Regions from separate parts of the Paenibacillus sp. P3E genome, predicted to be linked through region 2. Evidence: a T-box and tRNA genes for the amino acid it is inferred to sense, from the RefSeq annotation. Region 2 holds a T-box; the other regions hold tRNA genes.
What was found. A T-box is a leader RNA that pairs with one kind of tRNA and senses whether it is charged. The one in region 2 lies ahead of leuS (leucine--tRNA ligase), so its partner is inferred to be a tRNA-Leu.
Positions count from the first base shown of each region.

Region 1: it encodes a tRNA-Leu, which carries the amino acid that the T-box ahead of leuS (leucine--tRNA ligase) is inferred to sense. The anticodon was not compared.
Region 3: it encodes a tRNA-Leu, which carries the amino acid that the T-box ahead of leuS (leucine--tRNA ligase) is inferred to sense. The anticodon was not compared.

Region 1 is NZ_LVWH01000012.1:3,443-9,631, reverse strand. Features, by position in the region: gene A3842_RS03180 (alpha-mannosidase) at 1-1,485, opposite strand, end outside; gene A3842_RS03175 (helix-turn-helix domain-containing protein) at 1,645-2,556, shown strand; tRNA gene A3842_RS03170 (tRNA-Leu) at 2,621-2,704, opposite strand; gene A3842_RS03165 (ion channel) at 2,913-3,581, shown strand; gene A3842_RS03160 (helix-turn-helix domain-containing protein) at 3,754-5,544, shown strand; gene A3842_RS03155 (AraC family transcriptional regulator) at 5,613-6,189, opposite strand, start outside.
Region 2 is NZ_LVWH01000164.1:33,037-39,225, reverse strand. Features, by position in the region: gene A3842_RS14940 (PRC-barrel domain-containing protein) at 46-567, shown strand; gene A3842_RS14935 (hypothetical protein) at 582-791, shown strand; gene A3842_RS14930 (AI-2E family transporter) at 1,013-2,080, shown strand; T-box leader at 2,209-2,474, shown strand; gene leuS (leucine--tRNA ligase) at 2,854-5,307, shown strand; gene comER (late competence protein ComER) at 5,407-6,189, opposite strand, start outside.
Region 3 is NZ_LVWH01000013.1:727-6,915, reverse strand. Features, by position in the region: gene A3842_RS03240 (hypothetical protein) at 1-223, shown strand, start outside; gene A3842_RS03235 (YolD-like family protein) at 499-834, shown strand; gene A3842_RS32340 (hypothetical protein) at 864-1,031, opposite strand; gene A3842_RS03230 (M15 family metallopeptidase) at 1,227-1,913, shown strand; gene A3842_RS33150 (WGxxGxxG family protein) at 1,986-2,381, shown strand; tRNA gene A3842_RS03220 (tRNA-Leu) at 2,521-2,606, shown strand; partial or broken gene A3842_RS03215 (glycoside hydrolase family 130 protein) at 2,863-3,216, shown strand; partial or broken gene A3842_RS03210 (alpha-mannosidase) at 3,236-5,421, shown strand; gene A3842_RS03205 (ABC transporter permease) at 5,920-6,189, shown strand, end outside.

The sequences.
Region 1 (6,189 bases), on a different contig from region 2:
ATGCAGCCCGTCAAAATACTCTCCTGCGCTGCCCATATTCAGTTTAGGCATCCCTGGAAGCTTGTCGAACCGCCGCCGAAGCTCCAGCATTTCCCGCGTAGGCCCACCGCCCCCGTCGCCCCAGCCATAAGTGAACATCAGGTTATCATTGATGTCCTTATCCTGATACGAATTCCAGATCCCCCGCAGCATTGCGGCAGTCATCCGGCCGTTGTACGTGTAAGCATCTCCGTTCTTCTCCGAAGTGGTAATGAAGTGCGTCAAAATCTCGGAACCGTCAAGCCCGCGCCACCAGAACGTATCATGCGGCATCCGGTTGAACTGGTTCCAGCTGATTTTGGTCGTCATGAAGGTGGAGATCCCCGATTTGCGCAAAATCTGCGGCAATGCCCAGCTGTATCCGAATACATCCGGCAGCCACAAATACTTGCTTTCGATCCCGAACTCTTCCCGGAAGTAGCGTTTCCCCGCCACAATCTGACGGACCAAGGATTCACCGGACGGGATATTACAATCCGACTCCAGCCACATAGCTCCTTCGGCTTCCCAGCGGCCTTCCTTGATTTTCTCCGAGATCCGTCCGAACAGTTCGGGATAATCACGCTTCAGATAGTCGTACAATTGCGGCTGCGTCTGCAGGAACTGATATTCCGGGAACTCCTCCATCAGCCGCAGTACGGTAGAGAAGGACCGTGCTATTTTCTCCCGCGTATGCTTTAGCTGCCACAGCCACGCAACATCAATATGGGTATGACCAACGGCTGTAATCGTCATGTCAAAGGTTTTGGGCATAGCATCCACAGCGCGGTTCAGGCTGGCCCCGGCACGGTAAAGGGACATTTCGTGGGCCTCTGATCCGGGCTCCGACCAGTCAATTTCACGAAAGGCGTCGTTCAGCGCTTTTTTCAGCCATTGCTTCTCCGGCTGGTCGCTGCCCAAATACCGGTACATATCCAGCGCAGCCTGTGACAGGTAGCACAAATCATCAATCGTTTCATCCAGGTAGCCAATCATCGCTTCGCTAATCCGGTGATCCTGAATAACGGCGGGGCCTCCGCCCTCAAGACCAGACCACAGCCGGAAGACAAGCTCCACCGTCTGCCCGCCTAGCTCCGGCCCAAAAATAACCTCCCTGTGATTGTTATCCACGCCCTGATAAGGCTCCCCGTTCACAAACAGCAACGATTCAAACCCCGAGTTGTTGAAGCTCCCCGACTTGCCGAAGTCGAACCTTCCGGCAATTTTGAAGCCGGGTGCACTTATAGGCATCTCGACCACAGTACGCAGCCAGACATAACGGTCGCGCCCGCGCCAGTGCTCCTCCAGCTTGATTGTGCCATCAAAGGAAACGGCCTCAGGATACACACCGTTAGACCCGTCTTCATCCTCTGCGAATTCCAGTTCCTCAATCTCCAGCAGCTTGCGGTACCTGTACTTTCCAATCTCCGCCTGACGCCGGATCAGCTTCTCTTCGGTCAAAAACATGATCACCACTCCTTGTATCCGCTTTCATACAGCCAATATAGCAAATCCCTCCCCTCAAAAACTACGTTATATTTGCTATGATCCCCCTCATACATTGCATATCTTGCTTTTCTAGATTTATAATAGGTCCATACCACAGATTAAGGCGGCGACCAGGATATGCTTGATAGCGACTTGTTGTATGAGCAAGGATATAGCGTAAGCATCAACACACCGGCTGATTCGCTTTTTTATTATTTTGATTATGACCAGCGGTCCCATAACATCAATATGGAGTTTCAGCATTTTCATGACTTTTACGAGATTCATATATTAATGGATTCCAGAGCCACCCATATGATCGAGGGGAATGCGTATGCCCTTCAGCAATATGATATTGTTCTGCTTCGTCCGCACCGGCTGCACAAGACACAATATCCGGTAGGTCCGCCCCACAAAAGGCTGATCATTAACTTCGCGATGCCCAAAAATATACCCGGTCTAGAAACCGCTTACAAGAATATGTTTCTCTCTTTTGGAGAGGAAGTGCCGATCTACCGTTTGAATGGCGAGTCGCGGAGAGCCGTGTTTGATCCTCTTAACTCCATCTTCACCTTGTCACATGGCGCTTCTCCCCTGAATCCTGTACTGATTCACAGCTTGTTTCAGCAATTTCTGTGTGCCCTGTACCAGCAAAGAGAGCGGAACAGCTATGTCCTGGAAGAAGTGGGCAATTCCATCATGCAAAAAATATATTCGGTCACTGCATACATCCACAGTCATTTCAACAGCGAGCTGTCTCTGGATTCGATCTCCAGGGAGTTCTACATCAGCTCTTATTATTTATCACATCAGTTCAAGACGGTCACCGGCTCTACACTGACCGAGTATATCCAAATGACCCGTATCCGCAATGCCCAGCAGCTGCTGATCAGCACCCGGCTTAGGATTTCTGTGATCGCTGAACAGTGCGGCTTCAACAGCTTCTCCCAGTTTAACCGGGTATTCCATAAGCTGAGCGGCATGTCTCCCTCCGGGTTCCGCAAGCAGCAGACCTCGTCCCCTTCAGCCTCAACCACGCTGTCCTATTGAACGGAAAACAAAAAAAAGCTTCTGCGCTGCCCGGATGAGCAGTACAGAAGCTTTTTTGTTAGTATGCGGTCAAGAGGACTCGAACCTCCACGATATTGCTACCACTGGCACCTGAAGCCAGCGCGTCTGCCAATTCCGCCATGACCGCAAATTAATGAAATGCAACGCAAGAAGTAATATATCATGAATTTGGCGGGAGAGCAAGCGTTTTTTTATTCCTTTTGAATTGCTGTCCGAATTGTCAAAAATATCGACTTTTCCTTGCTTTAGGCTGAGCAAATTATAGCTGTGGCATCTTAAACATTTTCTATATACTTGCTAATAATGAGTAATTATTAATTTCTGGGGGAATGCACATGAATGAAAGTAATAATACAGAGGGATTTATATTGATTGTTTGGGTTTGGAAGACTATTATTCAATTCCTGTCGAGGATTTCCGTCTTCGATATCGTCAGAAGGAGTATTTCCTTTGCTAGCTGGGAAGCTAAAAGGAAGTATCTGTTCGTTGATATCTGGGTATTGGCACATACTCTGCTTTCAGTCCTGTCTATCATTATTATGAGATACAGCAGCATTGGCGTTATTAAGCAAATCTTGTTTTACTACGGAATATTAAGGGTCTTTGAGATATTTATTTATCAATTAAAAATCAATCTGCTGGATAACTATGAAGAGAATGCTACCCTGCGCAGCTATAGAAGATCTATCCTCTTGCTGATACATAATTTTATGGAAATTATATTTTGGTTTACCGCTTCATATGAATTTCTAATGAATTGGTTTGACGTGGCGGATCGCAGTACCAGCTTAATTCAAGCCTTTTATATGAGCTTTGTTACAATGACTACGTTCGGGCCTCCTAATTTCAACATCGATAACAATCCAGCGATGGTGATCATAATGATTCAATCCGTGCTGGGATTATTTATGACGGTGGTTTCGATTGCCAGATTCATATCTATGCTTCCCACGCCTAAATCACATGTCTTAATTGAAAATAGAAATGATACCCCGCTGTCCTGAGGCAGCCTCACTATCTAACCAAGAGAGGCTCTCCTCCCCTTACAGATCATAGCATCCAGTTCAACCTGTGGTTGCTTTTTTCCGCTTCTACCCAACCATTAATCCATGTTCTTTCAAGAGGATGGAATTATAATAGACCTACGACGTCGAATTGAACCTTGGGAGATGTACTATGATCAGCAGCGAACAAGTAGGCAAGCGGATTGCCAGACTCCGTAAAGAAAAACACATGTCACAGGAACAACTGGCGGAACAGCTAAATGTCAGTCCCCAGGCAGTTTCCAAATGGGAAACGGGTAAATCACTGCCCGAAACCACCACGCTTCCACTGTTGTCCAGCAGATTGGGCCACTCTATAGACAGTATTTTGCTGCCCCAAAAGCTGGTCGTACTTAGCGCTGTCTATACCGATGGCCAGGAGGCCTATGATGTCACCCATTTTGTTAATCAATTCGTTGTCGGCAGCAGATTGAATCTTGCGGTCAGTAAGTTAACTTTTCCCGAATCCATCAAGAGCGACCGTCTGAAGCTGCTGCTCCTGAAATATGAGACTCCTTCGGGAGTCTATGCTACTTATGTGCTGAACGACAATCTGCTTACCCTTGATATTCATTCCACAGGCTATGCTGCCAGTCAAAGCGAGCTTGATATCGTATTCGCCGCCTACGGCAATGAACGGGCGAGCCGCAATGTACTAAACAAGATGCAGCATTATGCGTTTTTTCAGTGGAAGCAGTTCACCGCCAGCCACGAGCTTTTTCCAAGTCTGATCGACAATGATGGCAACGACTACCTGCTGCTTCTATATCTGAATGAGGAAGGCATTCATGCGGTAAGCTGTGCGGAAGGCGAGCGGATTCACTATACTCCAGACCGGACCCGGCTCTTTCGAATGGAATCTCCGCAGGAGCACTGCATTATAGAAGGGGTAGGCCGGCTGGGCTTTGGCAAAGACATGGACTGCTCCTGGGCCGGGGCACTTCTTTTGTCTCTGACAGCAAGAGGAGTGGATACTACCTACGAGCAGATTATGGGTGTGTCGGGGGCGTGCTGGAGAATTTCTTTTACACCTATGTGGGACTACAGCTCGGCCGATGCACTTGTGGCTTATAACTACTCCGATCCGGCGTTTAGCGCCTATGGGCTAACTGCCACTTGGGCCAACCATCTGAATCCTGAAGAGCGCAGATTGGAAAAGCACAACATCCTGGAGAGCCTGCGTAATCATCAGCTTCCCATAGCCATCAACCTGCGGGTCGCTCCCGAATGGGGGGTGATCACCGGGTATTTGGATGCTGGCGGTACTCTGCTGTGCCGCAGTTATTTTGACGATGAAACCTTTGAGGAGCTTCGCAATGATCCGGAGTTTCTGGAAGACATGAAGGTCAGCAAGGGTTACCTGAACGTGGACCATTGGCCTTACATGCTCGTTCGTATAGGCAGCCAGGGGCATGTCCCGTCAGCATTAGATAATCTGTATGCTTCGCTCAGAATCAAGGTGGATTCGATGAATGCTGCCGGGAATAGCGGCTACAGCCTTGGTTACAAGGCTTTTGAGGCCTGGCAGGAAGGGCTCTTGGAGGATGCCTGGTATAGGAACGCAAGTGACAAGAACTTTGCACGCAGACTGGGGGTGAACCACTTTTGCATGATGGGATTAACCGATGCCCGCAGAAGCGCTGCCGCTTACCTGCAAGAATCCCTGCCGCTGCTGGATAACCATTCTGGATCCCGGGCTCTGTCCGAACTGGCAGAATTGTACGCACAGATCGCTTTGCTGCTTGCAGGCTTTTACAAATGCATGACTGATCCCGCTTCTGTCAAATCCGGTACCTCTAAGCAGTCATGGACCCGGGAACAGCGGGAACAGCAAGCCGAACTGCTTCAGACAGTGGCAGCTTTGGAATTTCGCGGAGAGACACTTGCTAAGGAAGTACTTGGAACATTAGCTGAAAGATTATAGTGTACTTAAAGACCTAAAGAGAAGCGCAGGAACGCTTCTCTTTTTTCGAGTAATCCTTTTGCCGGGCTTCACTCTTCAATGGGCAGCTTCTTTACCGGCCGCAGCACTGCATACCCGTATCCCTCCGGGAAGTGGCGCTGATAATCCTGCTTGGAGTCCTCGTCCCACTGGTAGCCCATACTCTCCGGATTATAGCTCCAGGCTACCTGTTCGACAGTCCGCATCACCTCACCGTTGTCCTTCAGATAATCAAAGGGCGGGTGGAAGAAGACCAGGTACTCGGATTCCGGGATCTCTCTGACCTGCATTCCCTCAGGGATTTCCCCGTTATAGTCCTCCGCCACAGGGATTCCGTACAGGTACCCTTTTTGCCCGTTCTGATAGAACCAGCCCGCCGTTTGGCCAAGCTGTCCAGGCAGAGTATGATGAGACATACTTTCCAGCGTTCCCGATACCTCATCACAGTCGTGCCCGTTCCCCCAGAACTGTCCATAGTCCGATACTTCAACATCCCAGATCCCAATGAACTTATGGGCCGGTATGCGCTCAATCTTGATTTCCGCTTCCTGCAAATGCACCTGTCTCATCTTATCCCGCTCCTTGATCAAATAATGATAAGGGGAGAACACTTCAGAGCGAATCGCG
Region 2 (6,189 bases):
GGGAACCCGTAAGTACACTCAAAGTAAAAGGGGACATAAACAGCCATGAAACTTCAAGAAATGATCGGCTTGGCTGTATACGAGGTTGAAGAAGGTAACGAAATTGGCAAGATTGTCGACGTTTTACTGGATTCAAACTGGAATATAACGGGTATTGAACTGGAAAGTAAAACTTTTTTCTCCAGTCATGTGAAAGTTGTGGCATGGGAAGATATCGTCGCTTATGGCGAGGATGCTGTCATGATCCGCAGTAAAGAGTCGATTGTGAAGGCCGACACTGACCATATACCCTATACATTTCTTTTGGGAAAAAATAAATTAAAGGATCTTCAGGTGCTTACGGCATCCGGAACAATCCTCGGACGCGTATCTGATGTTTATTTTGACCAAAAGTTGGGAAACACAATAGTAGCGCTGGAAATCAGTGACGGGTTAGTAACTGATTTGATCGAAGGCCGCAAATGGCTGCCTTGTTCTGATGGAATGTCCATTGGGGAGAATTCCGTACTGGTTCCCGCGATGAGCGAAGAACGGCTTCAAAAAGCCATTAATATTGTTAACGGATAGGTGGAATGTTTTATATGAAGTGTCCAAACTGCAACTCCAAGGATATCGGCAAGATCGGTTCCCACCAGTTCTATTGCTGGGGCTGCTTCATCGAACTGACGGTCAACGGCGAGAAAATGTCCGTGTATCAGGTTGAAGAAGACGGCACACTCAGCTCGCTTGACGATTTGTTCTCCGGGGAAGAGATTGCCCAGGATTTCCCGCAGATTCATGCGTCTTCTTAAATCAGTGACAACTGGTTCAGGAGCAGAATTACATATTGCCTAATGCGCCCAAAACTCCTTGCAGCAACATGCGGCAGGGGATTTGGGCGTTTTTTGCGAAGATCACAGAATCTCTAAAGGAAGCTGCCGCAAGAACGAGAAAACGGCGGTTATTTTGCTGCGGGTATACATATACTTATCTAGGAAGCCAGTCCAGAATTACCGCTAGGGAGTGTACATTCATGGAGCAATGGTCCCAAAGTAAATGGTTCCGCCGGATGATCGGAGTACTGCTTGCCCTGATCATATTATATTTCGTTTGGCTCCTCCGTCCGATGTTAATGGGAGTTTTCGTCTTTCTCAAAGCCATCCTTGCGCCGTTCCTGGCAGCTATGATTATCTCGTATGTGCTGAATCCCGTAGTGAGTATGCTCGCCGGGAGAAAAATGCCGCGCAGTGTTGCCGTGTTGCTCATCTATGCCGTATTTCTGACCTCGCTCGCAGTTATTGCCATCAATCTGATTCCGATGTTCATCGAGCAGCTTGAAGAATTGAACGAGCATTTGCCGGAGATGACACTGCATGCACAGGGACTCATGCGTAACATGAATAACAGATTGATTCCGCCTGGTGTCGAGATGGGCATGAATAACTGGTTTTTTCAGCTGGAAAACCGATTGGCTGCAGGAATCTCCCATTTTCTCGATAACATTGGTTCGACCATTGGTCTGCTGTTCAATGCGTTTATCGTGCCTTTTCTGGTGTTCTACATTCTCAAGGATTTCGATGTATTCGAACGGACCGTTGTCGCTTGTCTGCCACGCTCGCGCCGCAAGTCTATGGTCAAGCTACTTAAGGATATTGATGACGCGCTTGGCAACTACATCCGTGGCCAGTTTTTGGTCTGTCTGATTATCGGGGTACTGGCCTACATCGGCTATGCGATTATCGGCATGCCTTACGCGCTGCTGTTTGCTTGTGTGGTGGCGGTATTCAACATTGTTCCGTATATGGGGCCGTTTCTGGGTGCAGCACCTGCGATTGTAATGGCTTCGACCCTCTCGCTTCGCCTCGTGCTGCTCGTTGCTGTGGTTAACACCCTGTGCCAGATGCTGGAGAGCAACGTCATTTCGCCGCAGGTGGTGGGACGACGGCTGCATCTGCACCCGCTGCTGATTATTTTTGCGCTGCTGGTGGGTGGAGAAGTGGCCGGAATGATCGGTCTGATCCTGGCTGTACCGGTTTTCGCGGCCGGCAAAGTAGTGATTCAGCATTTTCTCGCGTATTATATACGTCGGAAGCCGGTGTAAGCCGATTTATGAGGGCGTATCGCTCATAGATTGCTGATTCACTGCAGCCGCTAGCGGAAATCATTGACTCTAACTGCTTCTTTTGTATATAATGTGGGGAACATTACTGATGAATAATCAGTAAGCATAGCAGTGCGATGAAGAGGAGTATTAATTCGTGAGACCGTTATTGCAGAGAGCCGGCACAGGGTGCGAGCCGGTTAACGGAGAAGAATGAACTCACCTCGGAGTAACGGCGTTAAGCCGCAGGGTCCGCAAGCAGAGGCTTGAAGACCGCGCCTGAACCGTCGTCGATTCACCCCCGTTACCGGGTGTCAAAGTGAGTGGCAGGGTAAAGTATATCCAGCCGCTAACTAGGGTGGTACCACGGGAATTCAAACCTCTCGTCCCTAGCGATAATACGCTAGGGATGGGAGGTTTTTTTGCGGTATTGGGGCCAAGTCCAGCGGAACAGCGAATCCTGAGCTGATCTTGGACTTGGCTGCCCGTCAGGCAAAACGGGTGGATTTAAAAAGTAACAGGGAAACGGAACGGAAAAAAATTTTGGAGCTGTAGAAACAAAGTGTTCGCCTGAAAGCTTTCCCAAGGAAAGCTCACATCGGAAGCATGTGCTATTCTCGGATTTCTACCGCATAGAGCGGTTCAAATCAAGAAATCAGAGAATAACAGCGATCGGAAGCCCAAAACTTTTTTGCAGTAGAGTTCATTCCCTGGCGTTCTTTTAAGCGCAGCAGTTTTAACTAAGTAAGCAACACTCCAAGGAGGAGCATAAGATGAGCGACAACAAAGCAGCAAGCACAACAGCCCCCACAGGCTACCGTGCCCAGGTGATTGAGCCGAAATGGCAGAAGTTCTGGGATGAGAACAAGACGTTCAAGACAGGTGAAGAGGTTAACAAGCCAAAATTCTACGCACTGGATATGTTCCCGTATCCTTCAGGCGCAGGGCTGCACGTAGGCCACCCGGAAGGCTACACGGCGACAGACATTGTCTCCCGCTACAAACGGATGCGCGGCTACAATGTGCTGCACCCGATGGGCTGGGATGCCTTCGGACTTCCGGCAGAGCAGTATGCTATGGATACCGGACAGCATCCACGCGAGATTACAGTGAAGAACATTGATAATTTCCGCCGGCAGATCAAATCGCTGGGCTTCTCCTATGACTGGGACCGCGAGATCAGCACAACCGATCCGGAGTATTACAAATGGACACAGTGGATTTTTATCCAGCTGTACAACCGTGGCTTGGCCTATGTGGCAGAGGTGTCGGTCAACTGGTGTGAAGCACTGGGAACGGTTCTGGCAAACGAAGAGGTTATCGACGGAAAAAGCGAGCGCGGCGGCCATCCTGTGGTCCGCAGACCGATGCGCCAGTGGATTCTGAAAATTACGGAGTACGCTGAACGCCTGCTTGAGGATCTGGAAGAGCTGGATTGGGAAGAAAGCATCAAGGATATGCAGCGCAACTGGATTGGCAAGTCGACGGGTGCCGAAGTGATTTTTGCCATTGAAGGTCATGATGCCAGTCTGGAGGTATTCACGACCCGCCCGGATACTTTGTTCGGAGCAAGCTACTGTGTACTGGCACCGGAGCATAAGCTGGTTGATCTTATTACAACAGATGAGCAGAAGGCGGCAGTATCGGAATACCGCGACAAGGCTTCACGCAAGAGCGACCTTGAACGTACGGATCTGGCTAAAGAGAAATCCGGTGTCTTCACGGGTGCCTACGCCGTCAATCCGGTGAATGGTGCACAGGTGCCGATCTGGATCGCCGATTATGTGCTTGCCGGATATGGAACGGGAGCCATCATGGCGGTGCCGGGACATGACACACGCGACTGGGAATTCGCCAAGCAGTTTGGTCTGAAGATCGTTGAAGTGGTACAGGGCGGAAATGTCGGAGAAGAGGCTTACAGCGGCGACGGACCTCATGTGAATTCCGACTTCCTGAATGGTCTGGATAATAAAGAAGCGATTGCGAAGATGATCACCTGGCTTGAGGAAAAGGGCAGTGGCAAAGGCAAAGTAACCTACCGCCTGCGCGACTGGCTGTTCAGCCGCCAACGCTATTGGGGCGAGCCGATTCCGATTCTGCACCTGGAAGACGGCACGATGAAGACGGTCCCTGTAGATCAGCTGCCGTTGCTGCTGCCGGAAGTGGATTCGATCCGCCCTTCAGGCACAGGAGAATCCCCGCTGGCTAATGTGACGGAGTGGGTCGAAACGATAGATCCGGAGACCGGCATGAAGGCACGCCGTGAGACGAACACCATGCCGCAATGGGCCGGCAGCTGCTGGTACTACCTGCGTTATATCGATCCGCGTAATGACAAGGAGCTGTGTTCACCGGAGAAGCAGAAGGAATGGCTGCCCGTTGACCTGTACATCGGCGGAGCCGAGCATGCAGTACTGCATCTGCTGTACGCACGCTTTTGGCATAAGGTTCTCTATGACATCGGTGTAGTGGATACCAAGGAACCGTTCCATAAGCTGGTGAATCAAGGCATGATCCTGGGGAATAACAATGAGAAGATGAGCAAGTCGCGCGGCAATGTCATTAACCCGGATGAAATTGTGGAGGCATATGGCGCGGATACGCTGCGTGTCTATGAGATGTTCATGGGCCCGCTGGAAGCGACGAAGCCATGGAATGAAAAAGGTGTGGAAGGCATTCACCGCTTCCTCTCCCGCGTATGGCGCCTGTTCGTGAATGAGGACGGCAGCATCAGTGCGAAAATTACCCCGGATGGCGGTACCGACGAGTTCAAACGGACCTGGCACAAGACACTCAAGAAGGTCACGGAGGACTTCGAGCACCTGCGCTTCAATACAGCGATCAGCCAGCTGATGATCTTCATCAACGATGCTTACAAGCAGGAGACCTTGTCCGCTGAAGCTGCAGAGCATTTCGTACAGATGCTGTCGCCACTCGCACCACATATCGCGGAGGAGCTGTGGCAGCTGCTCGGTCATGAAGGCAGCATCAGCTATGTGGCTTGGCCGGCTTATGATGAAGCGTTGACTGTAGATGCTGAAGTGGAAATCGTTGTTCAGGTAAATGGTAAAATCGTACAGCGTGCACTGATCCCGCAGGACATGGGTCAAGATGATATGCAGAACCATGCGCTGTCGCTTCCGAATGTGAAGGCAGCCGTCGAGGGCAAAACCGTACGCAAGATCATCGCGGTTCCAGGCAAGCTGGTCAATATAGTAGTGGGTTAAGCGAAGAACGCAATTCTGCCCGCAGCAACGGAGTAATCCGTGCTGCGGGCTTTCTTGGTTTTGGCAGCAGGGTGCCGGTTCCATGCCGGTGGAGGGATTCTAACGGTCGAGCGGCCCCTGAACGATGCCACCCAGACCGAATAAGGTGTCCAGCTTTTCGACATCTTCATCGAATTTATCGTGTGTGGTGAGGATCAGCTGCTCAAAAACCCCTTCCAGACTGGTCCGCAAGTGGCTCAGTGCTTCCGCTGTAATGCCACCGCGTACGGCTACCCGTTCCTGCAGTTCCTGTGGAGTGAAATTACCTTCGGTCAGCAGTTTACCTGTGCCTAGCAGCATTTCACCTGCGAGCCGGCCAAGCAGGACTTCATCTATGCCTGTAGCCTCAACAGCGGCTTCAATCCACCGCTCAAGAAAAAAACTGATGAACGCGGGACCGCAGCTGGAGAAATCAGAGGCAATCCGGGTATGCCTTTCCTGAATTTCCAGTGGAACCCCTATGAAAGACAGCAGCTTCAGCAGCAGGAGCCGATCTTGTTTAGTGAGCCTGCTGCCGAATATGCAAAGTGAAGTTCCGCTTTTGGCACAGTGGGTGATGCTGGGAATGATTTTGGCTATTTTGGACGGCAGCGCGGATTCCAGATGGTATAGCATCACTGGGCTGGTGATCGATACAACTATCTGTTCGCTCCGCAGGCAAGAAGAGATTTCATCAGTCAGGGATTTGAATTCCAACGGTTTAACACAGAGGAAGACGATATCGCTTCCGTCCGCAGTTTCCCTGTTGCTGCCGATGGTGATGTCCGGATGGCGTTTTTGAAGCTGCAGAAGCCTGTTCGGGCTGCGGTTGCTGGCCAGCACATCACATGGCTCAAGCGCACC
Region 3 (6,189 bases), on a different contig from region 2:
GTTCAAGGATATGAACCAGCAAGCGGATGTGGCGATGTTGTACGGCATCTCCAAGCTGAATGAAGCCAGAGTAGCCGCAGGACTGATCGAGAAGGGGAGTGCGGCGGAAGAAACATTGTCTGGTACAGATACTAGCACCGCTGCAGACACACAAGCAAATACAGACACTAAGGACAAGAATACAAAGTCTGGTTCAGGTACTTCGGTCACTGACGTTAAGTAAAAAAGGAATGCCGCATAAGCGACTTCCTTACATTAAGGCACAAACAAAGGCGCTTCACAGAATAACTGTGAGCGTCTTTTTGTTAGCTATTGGGAACGTACCAGACAGAGATTCAAACGTCTGGACTTCACTCTTGTCATTCCATTGCGGCTGCATACATTATTTTGTGATTGATTAAAAAGCGGAGATGGGCGTATAATACAAACATACGTTCGCTTCTGGCGGGAATGCAATCTGTAAAACGATTTAAGAACACCATGGAAGGAGGAACGGCAATGGGAGAAAAGCTGGAAGGGAACCGCCTATGGGAGAGCAGCCGGATGATGCTGCCGGAGCACAAGAGCCGGATTTGGAACGATAAGCGGGAAATGCTTCGCCGCATGAAGCCGGTTCTGAACGAGCAGAAGCTGGAGGAGATCGAGTTCACGCTGGCGCTATCGCTGCGGAGTCATGTCCGGGTAACGGTGGTGTTGTTTGATGCTTTTGAGAATAAGCAGCTGAACGGCTTTGTGACCTCCATTCACACCCACTCGCGCGAGATCAAGCTGCAGTGGGCGGAGGAATGGAAGTGGATTGAAGTGGATGATATTGTGGAGGCATACATCGTCTGAGGGCCAGCCTTGACCCATTCGATGAAGCCCTATTCTCTATTTGTGGAATGGGCTTCTGTTCTCTCATAAGCAATCAGGGTCACTGACTTATTGCCGTTCATTTGAGCAATTGCCGCTTCGGCCTGGCGGATGATCTCCACCGCATCCTCCTGTTCACTCAATGCCGCGACTTTGTAGCTGTCACTGTGGATGTCCATGCTGTTATCCCACCTTTCACTTTTATCTTAGCCTGTTTGGGCAGAAATCATCCCGGAAAGCGGCGGGTAAACGCACACCCATATAGGCAAGATGCTCAGGCCCCGCATAGTTCGGGGTTTTTTCTTTTACAATGAAGTAAGAAGGTACAAGCAACGGCGGATTCTAGGGCATTTACTATATCAGGAGGGGATTCGATGCTGACAATAGATGAGTTGAAAAGTAAATCGGCAGACCGGCTCGGCGGTCTTCATCCCGTCCTGCTGGCGGCTGCAAATGTCCTGATACAGCGATGTTATGCCAGAGGGATCCCCATTGTCATTACTCAGGGCATGCGTACCATAGCCGAACAGAATGCGCTGTACGCACAAGGGAGAACCAAGAAGGGCAGCATTGTAACCAATGCCAGGGGAGGCAGCAGCTATCATAATTATGGCCTGGCGATGGACTTCGCGCTGCTGCTGCCGGATGGGCAGAACGTCTCTTGGGACACGAACAGGGATGGGAATGGAGATAAGCTGGCAGACTGGCAGGAGGTCGTGCAGGAAGCGAAAAAGCTAGGACTCGAATGGGGTGGGGACTGGACTTCTTTTAAGGATTATTCGCATTTGCAGCTGGCTTTTGGCCTGACTATTGCACAGCTTAAGGAAGGTCAGCGTCCGACCGCCCAGCAGGTTAAGGAAACCTTAAGCCGGATCACCGGAGGTGAGCCTGAAGTGAACAAGGATGTGGAAGTTACCATTAATCTGAATGGGATGAAGCTTACGGTTGGGGTATTGGATAATGGAACCACCTATGTTCCCGTGCGGGCATTGGCTGAAGCGCTCGGGGCCAAGGTTTCTTATGATCCTGTCAGCAAGACAGTGAATGTGGTGACTGTGTAAAAATTACTTGCATAGTTTAGGCGCCTAAGGGGGAAATTATCAGCGACAAACCACACAAGGGGGTATCACATCTTGAACAAGCTGATAACAAGTCTTGCCTGCGGCACTGTATTGTCCATGAGTCTGCTGGGTGTAGGATATGCATCCAGTGCTTCCGGTACTACCGGTATGGGTGGAACGGCACCGGTATATAACGGTTCTTCCACCAATGACCATATGATGAATAACACCACCGGCACCCTGCGTAACAATGATACGATCATGAGAGACAAGATCCGCACTGGTGACAACACCACTGTCTCTCCACTGTCCAACACCACGACAACTGGCAGATACCGGGCCACAAGCACGACGACCAACGCAACAGACAACGACAACAACCGCTCCAATTGGGGCTGGCTCGGATTGGTCGGCCTGCTCGGTCTGGCTGGCATGAGAAGCAAAAGCGGCGAACGCGAACGCCGTTAGTCCTGCAATACAAGTGGCCCGCAGCAGCTCCGGCTGAGCGGGTCTTTTTGTTAAGCACAACTTAACGAAAATTTTGATTGCGTATTCACAAGTTACGTGATATCATATTTCTTGTCGCGTTAAACAACGCACTAACCATGCCGGGGTGGCGGAACAGGCAGACGCACAGGACTTAAAATCCTGCGGTACGTGAGTACCGTACGGGTTCGACCCCCGTCCTCGGCACTAGAAGAACAAGGGTTTCAGCTCATTAGAGCTGGAACCCTTGTTTGTTTTTAAGATGGATTGCTAACATTTTGCTAACGGTGCCTCTTTTTCGTGTAGATTCGAGGTTTCCGATACGCTTGGAATGATGCTTGTACCGACTTCACGACGAACGGTTCTTGTTCACTCTCTGCGTTCGATAATTCTGTCACGCTCCATTCTCAGTCGCAGGATTTCTGCTCTAATGACTTCTTTACGACAAGGTAAAGTATTCATGATCGGACCGGGTCCTACGCCAATCGAAACGGACAAGGGCTGGCTGCTGATTTATCATGGCGTAATTAATACCTGTAACGGGTATGTGTACCGCATGGGCTGCGCCTTGCTTGACATTGCTGAACCCTGGAAGGTTAAGGCGCGCTCGCGCAACTATATTCTCGGTCCTGAAACCCTGTACGAATGTGTGGGAGATGTGCCTAATGTGACTTTCCCTTGTGCGGCTTTGACGGATTCGGCAACAGGACGAATTGCTATCTACTATGGCTGCGCCGATACGGTGACCGGACTGGCCTTTACTACAGTGGAAGAGCTCCTCAATTATATGAAGTTGTATCCGTTAGAAGAAGCTTAAGAAAAGAGGAGGATAGACTATGACTAGCAAAAGAACGGCTCACATCGTTTCTCATTCACACTGGGACCGGGAATGGTATTTACCCTTTGAGAAGCATCACGTCCGCCTGGTACAGCTGATGGATTCGCTGCTGGATAAGCTGGAAGGAGATTCAGCGTTTAAAAGCTTCTATCTGGATGGACAGACGATTATTCTGGAGGATTATCTTCAGGTTCGTCCGGAGAACAAGGAAAGACTGGAGAGATGTATCACGGAAGGCCGTCTGCTGATCGGGCCCTGGTATATTTTACAGGATGCGTTTCTGACAAGCGGAGAAGCGAATGTACGTAACATGCAAATCGGACATCAGGATGCCAAACGGTACGGGGAACCGGCAAAAATAGGCTATTTTCCCGATACGTTCGGCCTGGTGGGCCAGACTCCGCAGCTTATGCTGCAATCCGGCATCACCAACGTTTTCTTCGGGCGCGGAGTGAAGCCTACAGGATTCAATAATACGGTTTCTGAGGAGATTATGAGTCCTCCTTCTCTGAACTGATCTGGGAAGGCCCGGATGGCTCCAAAGTACTCGGGATTTTGTTTGCCAACTGGTATTCTAACGGAAATGAAGTGCCAACGGATGAAGCAGAGGCCAGGGCTTTCTGGGACAGGAAGCTGGCAGATGCAGAAAAATATGCTTCAACAGATCAGCTATTGTTCATGAATGGCTGTGACCATCAGCCGCTGCAGCTTGATTTGCCAGAGGCTATCCGTACAGCCCAGGCCTTATACCCGAACGTGGATTTCGTTCATTCGAACTTCCCTGATTATTTAAGTGCCTTGATTGCAGCTTAACCATCAGCAGTCGTCTGTAGATCCCGGATTATCTACAGTCATGGGTGAACTTCGCAGTCGACGTACGGATGGATGGGGCACACTTGTGAACACAGCTTCAGCCCGCATTTATTTGAAACAGATGAACCAGGTAGGACAGTCCCTTTTGGAAAAGGTAGCGGAGCCGCTAGCTTCCATCGCGAATCTTGCTGGTAAAGTTTATCCCCACCATCTATTCACCTATGCTTGAAAGACCTTAATGCAGAATCATCCGCATGATAGTATTTGCGGGTGCAGTGTAGATGAAGTGCACCGTGAGATGATCACCAGGTTTGATAAAGCCGCCACGTTGCTGAAAGCATCGTTGAAGATTGTGCAAAGTATATCGCTGATGCTGTAGATACATCGATTTTTACGGAATATGGAGACGATGCGTTGCCCTTTGTAGTGATGAATACGTCGGGCTGGAGACGTACAGGAACAGTAACTGTTGACTTGGATGCAGCCCGTCTTTATCTCCGTGAAGGCTTTACGTTGCAGGAGACCTGCCGAAGAATGCAGGAGATCGATCTCAGTGGACGAATGCTGGTGGATCAACATGGAGAAGCGGTACCCTGTACCTTAGAAGATCTGGGGCTGCAGTTTCGCTATGATCTGCCAGATGATAAATTCCGGCAGTCCTATATGTGCCGCAGGGTAAGAGTGACGTTCGAAGCTATGCAAGTGCCTGCGCTGGGACTTCGCAGCTATGCTTGGGTACAGTCGTCGCGGCCCACTCTTGAACATTTAAGCCTGCTATCCGGTAACCGAGTAATGGAGAATGACAGCCTCCGGGTAGAAATCGGAGAGGATGGTTCGTTTACTCTGATGGATAAGCTGAGAGGGATTTCATACCGTGATCTTGGGATTTATGAAAATACCGGAGACATTGGCAATGAATACATGTATAAACAGCCTGAAGGTGAGAGCACCTTGACCACACAAGGCCAGGCTGCAGAAATCCGTGTACTTGAAGATACAGCTTTCCGTGCTGCTATAGAGATCAAACATCATTGGGAAATCCCTTCTTCAGCTGATGAGAGATTAGATGCGGAGCAGCGTGCTTTGGTTTATTATCCGGAACGCAAGGCTCAGCGGAGCCGAGATACTGTGATCCTTAAGCTCCGGACTGTGATTACTCTGGAGCGCGAAGGCAAGGGGCTGCAAATTGCTTCGACCATAGACAATCAGGCTAAGGATCACCGAGTTCGGATATTGTTCCCGACCGACGTGCAAACGGCTGTACATCAAGTGGATTCGATGTTCGAAATAGTCAAACGAGATATTGAACCTGCACCGGAGTGGATAAATCCAAGTAATACGCAGCATCAGCAAACGTTCGTCGATATCAGCAATGATTATTAAATTGTGAAAAAATAAAGATGCCTAGGTACTTTTACTGGGTATTTTTATTTTTTACTGCTGGGTCTGTATAAAAGGTTAGGTACTTAATAAGTCTAGCTGAAAATCACAAGCGAGTTTTATATTCCAGCTTAGGAGTAGTACATGTAATTCTTGTTTTAAATAGAAAGGTTCAAGAAAAAAAACCCGACAATCGAATATAAAAGGTTAAAATAATAGGTCGAAATTGCGCTATGTCATGAATATCAAGGATTTTAACAAAAACTACACATTGAAATGAGATGTATTTAATCTAATTAGTGACTGAATTACAGTTGGCATGTATTTTTGTTGACTATCCAAAATGACATATTTACGAACAAGCGCCTGAGAACTAGTGTTTATGTAAGCGCTAGCAAAATTTAAATCCTGATACAGATCAAGTAGCTAGACGAAAAAGAACTTAGTTCTGAAGGGGGAGATACTATGCAGGGTACAAAAAGGTTGCTCATGAGCAGCCAGCTTCAGAAAAGGCGGAAAGAAAGTAATAAAACATGGAAGAGAATTATTCAAAACTGGGAACTTTATATATTTATCGCCCCGGCGTTCTTCTACTTCCTTATTTTTAGCTATGGTCCGATGTACGGTATCCAAATCGCATTTAAAAACTTTATCCCGACAAAAGGGATATTAGGAAGTGATTGGGTCGGTTTCGACCATTTTATCCGCTTCTTCAATTCTTATTACTTCTGGGATTTGCTGTGGAACACATTTAGTATC